One region of the Pseudomonas sp. LBUM1678 genome, then DNA from elsewhere that is predicted to be linked to it. Evidence: predicted binding sites of a transcription regulator. Region 1 holds the regulator's gene; the other holds the start of a gene.
The links. Region 1 encodes sigma-54, which starts transcription at its own class of promoters, with help from an activator protein. Its sites were predicted from a motif close to ANTGGCATNNANNTTGCTNT; they were not measured.
Positions count from the first base shown of each region.

Region 2: the regulator sigma-54 is predicted to act here: its motif matches at 1,426-1,445, upstream of flgB (flagellar basal body rod protein FlgB).

Region 1 is NZ_CP166775.1:984,808-989,155, reverse strand. It holds gene lptC (LPS export ABC transporter periplasmic protein LptC) at 1-473, shown strand, start outside; gene lptA (lipopolysaccharide transport periplasmic protein LptA) at 460-1,008, shown strand; gene lptB (LPS export ABC transporter ATP-binding protein) at 1,008-1,733, shown strand; gene ACA070_RS04290 (RNA polymerase factor sigma-54) at 1,918-3,411, shown strand; gene hpf (ribosome hibernation-promoting factor, HPF/YfiA family) at 3,486-3,794, shown strand; gene ptsN (PTS IIA-like nitrogen regulatory protein PtsN) at 3,807-4,271, shown strand; gene rapZ (RNase adapter RapZ) at 4,274-4,348, shown strand, end outside.
Region 2 is NZ_CP166775.1:5,060,069-5,064,416, forward strand. It holds gene flgD (flagellar hook assembly protein FlgD) at 1-513, opposite strand, end outside; gene flgC (flagellar basal body rod protein FlgC) at 529-972, opposite strand; gene flgB (flagellar basal body rod protein FlgB) at 976-1,383, opposite strand; gene cheR (protein-glutamate O-methyltransferase CheR) at 1,802-2,629, opposite strand; gene ACA070_RS22990 (chemotaxis protein CheV) at 2,676-3,608, opposite strand; gene flgA (flagellar basal body P-ring formation chaperone FlgA) at 3,691-4,348, shown strand, end outside.

The sequences.
Region 1 (4,348 bases):
ACAAACCGGTGGTCAAGGTCGATGAAAGCGCAATCGACTATTACGCCCTCAACGCCCACAGCGTGCAGTACCTGCCGGACGGCAAATTGCAGTACGAAATGACGTCCGACAAGGTCGAACACCTGAAAGTGAGCGAGGTGACGCTGCTGACCAACCCTGACCTGAACATGTTTCGCGGCACCGAGTTCCCGTGGCACGTCCAGAGTGAGCACGGCGAAGTCAACCCGGACGGCACTCAGGTCGAACTGATCGACTCGGTACGCATCACGCGTTTTGACGAGAAAAACCGCAAAACCCTGATTACCACCACCCGAATGACAGTGTTCCCGCAGCAGCAATATGCGCAGACCGATCAACCCGTTAGAATCGACGGCGCTGGCGGTGTATCGACAGGCAACGGAATGAAAGCGTACTTGAAAGAAAGCAGGATACACCTGCTATCGAACGTAAGAGGACAGTATGAGGCTCGTTAAAACTCTCCCTATTTTGCTCAGTCTGGGCGCAGCACTGGGAAGCGTGAGCGCCTGGGCTCTGCCGGACGATCAACAGCAGCCTATCCGCATCCAGGCGGACGATGCCCAACTGGACGACAAGAACGGCATTGCCACCTATAAAGGTGACGTGATCATTACTCAGGGCTCGATGAAGGTCACCGGCAATACTGTGACCATGACCCGCACCCCCGCTGGCGATATCGACGTGGTGACTTCGGTGGGCAACCTCGCCTACTTCGAGCAGCTGCAAACGGCAGGCGATACAAAGCCTGTTCAAGGCTATGGCGTCACTATCCAGTACCACGCCTCGCAAGACCGCGTCGTGCTGATCGACCGAGCTAAAGTCATCGACAAGGACGGCAACGTGACCCAGGGCGAGAAAATCGTCTATGACACCAACAAAAAGCTCGCCAGCGCCGGTCGCGCTACGGGCAGCAAGGTCACCGAGTCGCGTCCGCGGATCGACATGGTGATCCAGCCGAAAAAGAAAACCGAAGAGCAAAAGGCCCCGTAATGGCAACTCTGAAAGCTCAGCATCTGGCCAAGAGCTATAAGAGCCGCCAGGTCGTGCGTGACGTCAGCCTGTCCATCGACAGCGGTCAGATCGTCGGCCTGCTGGGTCCTAACGGCGCCGGCAAGACCACCTGCTTCTACATGATCGTTGGCCTGGTGCAGGCCGATCAGGGTCGCGTATTGATCGACGACCTGGACGTCAGCCACCAGCCGATGCACGGTCGTGCAAAGGCCGGTATCGGCTATCTTCCGCAAGAAGCGTCGATCTTCCGTAAACTGTCGGTGGCGGACAACATCATGGCCATCCTCGAGACCCGCAAGGAACTCGACAAGGCCGATCGTCGCAAGGAGCTGGAAAGCCTGCTGCAGGAATTCCACATCAGCCACATCCGCGACAACCTCGGCATGAGCCTGTCCGGCGGTGAGCGCCGCCGCGTAGAAATTGCACGGGCACTGGCCACCAACCCGAAATTCATCCTGCTCGACGAACCTTTCGCCGGCGTGGACCCGATTTCGGTGGGCGACATCAAACAGATCATTTACCACCTCAAGGCCAAAGGCATTGGCGTGCTGATCACTGACCACAACGTCCGTGAAACCCTGGACATCTGCGAAACCGCCTACATCGTCAACGATGGCCAGCTGATCGCCGAAGGTGACTCCGCCACCATCCTGGCCAACGAACTGGTCAAGGAAGTGTATCTGGGCCACGAGTTCCGCCTGTAAGCACTAAGGTGTCTGGCTGATTGTCCGGGTGCTTGTCTCGATAAAAAATCAATACTTTTTTATTGTTACGGCGCTCTAGGCAAACGCTGCAGTTTCGGGCATATAATTTGCTTATGTTTGGCGCTCCGGCGCCCTGTAGTGGATGGCGCATGTGCGCCGGCGAATAAGGTGTTAAGCCCCTGCCATGAAACCATCGCTAGTCTTGAGAATGGGCCAGCAGCTGACGATGACACCGCAGCTGCAACAGGCCATCCGCCTGCTCCAATTGTCGACCCTGGACCTGCAACAGGAAATCCAGGAGGCCCTGGAGTCCAATCCGATGCTCGAACGCCAGGAAGAAGGCGACGACTTCGATAACGCCGACCCCTTGGCCGACAAAGCCGAACAGCTCCCCAACGCCGATGTTTCGGAACCCTCCTACCAGGAAACCGCCCCGACGGTGGACAACCTCGAGGAAGGTGACTGGAACGAGCGCATTCCCAACGAACTGCCTGTCGATACCGCGTGGGAAGACGTCTACCAGACCAGCGCCAGCAGCCTGCCGAGCAACGATGACGACGAGTGGGACTTCACCACCCGCACATCGGCCGGCGAAAGCCTGCAAAGCCATTTGCTGTGGCAACTGAACCTGGCACCGATGTCCGACACCGATCGACTGATCGCCGTGACCCTGATCGATTGCATCAACAATCAGGGCTACCTGGACGAAACCCTCGAAGAAATTCTCGAGGCCTTCGATCCGGAACTGGACATCGAGCTGGACGAGATCGAAGCCGTCCTGCACCGCATCCAGCAATTCGAACCTGCCGGCATTGGCGCCCGCAACCTGGGCGAATGCCTGCTGCTGCAACTGCGCCAACTGCCCGCCAAGACACCTTGGCTGGCCGAAGCCAAGCGTCTGGTCGCTGATTACATCGACCTGCTAGGCAGCCGCGACTACAGTCAGCTAATGCGCCGCATGAAGCTCAAGGAAGATGAACTGCGCCAGGTGATCGAGCTGGTGCAGAGCCTCAACCCTCGTCCGGGTTCGCAGATCGAGTCCAGTGAAGCCGAGTACGTTGTTCCTGACGTGATCGTGCGCAAGGACAACGAGCGCTGGCTGGTCGAGCTGAACCAGGAATCGGTGCCACGGCTGCGGGTCAACGCCCAGTACGCCGGCTTTGTGCGCCGCGCCGACACCAGCGCCGACAACACGTTCATGCGCAATCAGTTGCAAGAGGCTCGCTGGTTCATCAAGAGCCTGCAAAGCCGCAACGAAACCCTGATGAAAGTGGCCACCCAGATTGTCGAGCATCAGCGCGGCTTCCTGGAGTACGGCGACGAAGCGATGAAACCGCTGGTGCTGCATGACATCGCCGAAGCAGTGGGGATGCATGAGTCGACGATTTCACGGGTGACCACGCAGAAATTCATGCATACCCCTCGGGGCATATATGAACTGAAATACTTTTTCTCCAGCCACGTCAGCACCTCCGAAGGCGGTGAATGCTCGTCCACAGCGATCCGCGCGATCATCAAAAAACTGGTTGCTGCGGAAAATCAGAAAAAGCCGTTGAGTGACAGCAAGATCGCTGGTTTACTGGAGGCACAAGGCATTCAGGTGGCTCGCCGCACCGTCGCCAAGTACCGCGAATCCCTCGGGATCGCGCCTTCGAGCGAACGCAAGCGGTTGATGTAGAGCCACGCCACAGCGTTCCAGTGGCAGGCATTTCTGCCTGCCGCTTTATGCACTGGCAACGAAGGAGAAGCTGTATGCAAGTCAACATCAGTGGACACCAACTGGAAGTGACCGAACCTCTTCGCACCTACATCGGCGAAAAACTCGAACGATTAGAGAGGCATTTCGACAAGATCACCAACGTGCAGGTCACGATGACGGTCGAAAAGCTCAAGCAGAAAATCGAAGCCACGCTGCATATTCCCGGCAATGAAGTGGTCGCAAACGCGGAGCATACCGATATGTACGCGGCGATCGACGCATTGACCGACAAGCTCGATAAACAACTCAAAAAGCATAAGGAAAAGACCCAGAGCCTCCTCCAGGGCGCGACCGGTCGTTAACACTCCCAACCCATGATCCGACTTGAAAGTATCCTGACCCCCGGCCGTTCCCTCGTGAACGTGCCGGGCGGCAGCAAAAAGAAAGCCCTTGAGCAAATTGCCAACCTAATCCATCGCGAAGTGCCGGATCTGGCCATGCAGGATGTTTTCGAGAGCCTGGTCGCCCGCGAAAAACTCGGCTCTACCGGTTTTGGCAACGGCATCGCCATCCCCCACTGTCGCCTCAAGGGTTGCACCTCACCCATCAGTGCCTTGATGCACCTCGATGCACCCATCGATTTCGACGCCATCGACGGCGCCCCGGTTGACCTGTTGTTCGTTCTGCTGGTCCCGCAAGCCGCCACCGATGCGCACCTGGAGCTACTGCGCCAGATCGCCAGCATGCTCGATCGCAAGGAGGTGCGCGAAAAACTGCGCAGCGCCCCGAGCAATGAAGCCTTGTATCAGGTTGTCCTGGACGAGCAAAACGGTCACTAATCATGCGTTTGATCATTGTCAGCGGCCGTTCCGGCTCAGGTAAAAGTACCGCACTCGATGTTCTCGAGGACAACGGC
Region 2 (4,348 bases), 2.7 Mb from region 1:
CCAGATGAAACTGGCGTTGCCGGCCTTCTGGCTGCCCAGGTCGATGGTGCGGACCACTTTGCCATCGGCGTCGGTGATCTTGATCGTGACCGGATCCACCGATGCCGGTACTACCGCCGTGCCGTTGAAGCTCTTGGAGGTATCGACGACGGCTGTGTCGGTCTGCGCAACCACCGAACGGCCCACCAGCGAAGACGCTTGCAGCGCCTGCGAGGAGTTGTAGTTGCCGGCAATGCCGCTGACCGTATCGTTAAGCGTGGTGATGCCTTCCAGGCTACTGAACTGGGCCAGTTGCGCCACGAAGTCACCGTTGTCCTGGGGCTCGAGCGGGTTCTGGTTTTTCAGCTGGGTGACCAGCAACTGCAGGAACGCATCCTTGCCCAACGCCTGCTTGCCCGTGGCGCTGTTAGTTGCCGCGGCCAGGCCGTCGCTGCTGGTGTTGTTGGTCTTGACCGAAGAATTGGCCAAGACGTCCTTGATGCTCACGCTGCTGGTGGTATCGGTAACACTCATCTGAGTCGCCCCTTATCACTGACCGAGGGTCAGGACCTTCTGCATCATGGTTTTGGCGGTGTTCATCATTTCAGCGTTGGTCTGGAACGAGCGACTGGCGGAAATCATGTCGGCCATTTCTTCGACGACGTTGACGTTCGGGTAGTAGACGTAGCCCTTGGCATCGGCGGCCGGATGGTTCGGCTCGTAACGCGCGTCAAGGTTGCTCTGGTCTTCGACCACGCCCAGCACTTGTACGCCTTGACCGGCGGCGTCCTGGTTCTGGAACAGCGAATCGCTGCCGCCGCTCTGGCCGCCCTGGAACATGGTGGCGAACACCGGGTGACGGGCGCGATAGGTCTGATCGATGCTCGACGAGACGGTTTCGGCGTTGGCGATGTTCGAGGCCACGGTGTTCAAGCGCGTGGTCTGGGCGCTCATGCCGCTACCGGCAATGTTGAAAACACTGGATAGAGACATGAATTACTCTCCGCGCAGGGCTGACATTAGCCCTTTGAATTTGCTGTTGAGCAGGGTGAAGCTGGCCTGGAAGCCGACGGCGTTTTCCGCGTAGTTCGACTGTTCCAGCTGGGCGTCGACGGTGTTCTGGTCGATCGACGGCTGCATCGGCGTGCGATACATCAGCGACTCGTCGCCATTGCCCAGGCCTTCGGCTTCGATATGACGGTTGTTGGTCATGTTCAAGGCAAAAGTGCCGCCCTTGGTTTTCTCGTTCTGTGCGGCAAGCACTTTTGAGAATTCCAGGTCCCGAGCCTTGTAGTTCGGGGTGTCGGCGTTGGCGATGTTGTTGGCCAGGACTTCGGCACGCTGCGCGCGGAAGCCCAGGGCTTGTTCGTGAATACCGAGCGCTTTATCGAAGCTGATGCTCATGTCGGGAAACCTTCGGGTGACCTGATTTTTCGTAACAGAGACATAGCAAGCGGCGTGCCAATTCAAAAAAGCCCGTAAACCGGGGCTTTGCCGGCAGTGGCAAGGCGGCAATGCCAGAAAAGCGGCAACCGATGTCCGCCGCCTGCCGCTTTTCTGCCGCTTTCCCCCCTCTCACGAACACCTTCTTTCACTGTAGGAGCGAGCCCTGTGGCGAGGGGATTTATCCCCGTTGGGCTGCGAAGCGGCCCCTGGCATTTCAAAGTTAAACCGCGTTTACGACTGCTTCGCAGCCGAACGGGGATAAATCCCCTCGCCACAGGGCTCGCTCCTACAGGGTCTAGTGGTGTTTTCAAAAATAACGGCAGGCAAAAAAACGGGAGCCCCTGAGGACTCCCGTTTTTGTGATGCTGCCAACGAATCACTTCGCCTGGTAAATGATCCCCGGGCTGCACTGGACCATCTGGTAATGATCCGGCAAACCGTTCAGCGCTTCGGAGGCGCCGAGGAACAGATAACCGCCCGGCTTGAGCGTGCTGTGAATACGCAACAGGATGTCTTTCTTCACCTCGGCGGAGAAGTAGATCAACACGTTGCGGCAGAACACGATGTCGAACTTGCCCAGGGCCGCATAGCTGTCCAGCAGGTTGAACGAGCGAAACTCCACGCGGCTCTTGATCGGCGCCTTGATGGCCCAGCGTCCCGGCCCTTTGGGGTCGAAGTAACGCTGAAGGCGCTCGGGCGACAGACCACGGCCGATGGCCAGGCTGTCGTACTCGCCGGTCTTGCAGTTGGTCAGCATGGTGCCGGACAGGTCGGTGGCCACAATCTGCACCCCCATCTTCAGCTGGCCCATGTTGACGCGCTCGAACTCATCGATGGACATCGACAGCGAATACGGTTCCTGACCCGACGAGCACGCCGCCGACCAGATCCGCAAACGCTGGCCGGGGGCCGCCTTGATTGCTTCAGGCAGCACCTTGTTCTTCAAGACTTCAAACGGATAGGTATCACGAAACCACAAGGTTTCGTTGGTGGTCATGGCATCCACCACCATCTCGCGCAAACCGCTGCGCGGCTGGGTCTGGATGCGCTGAACCAGCTCCCCCAGGGACTTGATGCCTTGCTGCTCCATCAGTTTGTTGAGACGGCTCGAGACCAGGTATTGCTTGTTTTCACCGAGCAAAATGCCACAGGCTTTTTCCAGGAATACCCGGAACTGTTCGAAATCCAAATTACCCGTAGACAAAGATGCCGCCTCTTAAATCGTGTTAACCACCAGGGGCAGAAGGCCCCTAGCTGATATCTGCTGCTTTGATCCGGTCGACTACCCGGGATGCCAGGTCATCAGGACGGAATTTGGCAAGGAAGTCATCCGCACCGACCTTCTTGACCATTGCCTGATTGAATACACCCGACAACGAAGTATGCAGGATGATATGAAGCTTTTGCATGCGCGGGTCGTTGCGGATCTCGGCCGTCAGCGTGTACCCGTCCATTTCCGGCATCTCGATGTCGGAAATCATCATCAGGAACTCTTCTTCCGGCTTCTTGCCCTCATCGACCAGTTTGCGCAAGTAATCCAGCGCTTGCTTGCCGTCGTTCAACGCCACCACTTCGACGCCGACCGTCTGCAGGCAACGGGTCACCTGCTTGCGCGCCACCGACGAGTCATCGACCGTCAATACGCGCAGGGACAGCGCCTTGTGCTGGGTTTCGACATCCACCACGCCGACCGAAATCGCTTCCGGTGTCGGCGCCACTTCCGCCAGCACTTTCTCGACGTCGATGATTTCGACTAACTGATTGTCGACCCGAGTCACAGCTGTCAGGTAATGATCGCGTCCCGTGCCCTTGGGTGGCGGATGAATCTCCTCCCAGTTCATGTTGACGATGCGCTCCACCGAGCGCACCAGGAAACCCTGGGTCTTGGTGTTGTACTCCGTGATGATTACGAAGGGATTGCTCTGATCTTTAAGTGCGCCGGAGCCGGTCGCCATTGCCAGATCAAGAATTGGAATGGTCGCCCCCCGGATACTTGCCACACCGCACACGACAGGACTGGACTTGGGCATCACGGTCAGTTTGGGGCATTGCAGCACTTCCCGAACCTTGAACACGTTGATCCCATACAGCTGCTGGCCGTCGAGACGGAACAACAACAGCTCAAGGCGATTCTGCCCAACCAGTTGCGTGCGCTGGTTTACCGCATCCATTACACCAGCCATGCACAGACTCCTACACCAACGCTTAAGTGTGTTGCGACGCACATTTATTGCTAAACGGCACGGCGCTTGCTTTTTAACTCTTATGAACACAGAACCGACATTTTTCCGACGCCTGACATCAACTTCCCGCAAATTGCTTTGCGCGATGTCGGCCGTTTGCCTGTTCAACGCTGGCAGCCCTGCCCTTGCTGACGCGGTTACCTTGCCTGACATGCTTATCGGCGTCACTCAGGGCTTTCTTGAATTCACCGTAGAAGACTATTTGGCCACCAGTCAAACGGAAGGCCGCTACGAAATCGAGGTCAACCAGCTCGATCCACGACTGCGCATGCCCATGTGCGACAAGGAATTGACAGCCACCCTGGAGAGCCCGGCGACCCCGATCGGGCGGGTGACGGTCAAGGTCCGTTGCGACAGCACATCCCCCTGGACAGTCTTCGTGCCCGCTCAAGTCCGCCTGTTTCGAGACGTTGTCACGACCACGCGCCCACTTAAACGCGCCGGGGTCATCGAGCCCGGCGACGTCATGTTGCGCGAGCGGGATATCAGCCTGATCAACCAGGGTTATTTCACCTCCATGGATCAGGCTGTCGGGCAGAAACTTACCCGACCAACGGTCGCCAATCAGGTGCTGACGCTGGTTCATCTCGAACAGGCCGAAGTCATCAGCAAGGGCGATCAGGTGGTGATTACCGCCCGCAGTGGTACGCTCAGTGTGCGTATGCCGGGCGAAGCCCTGT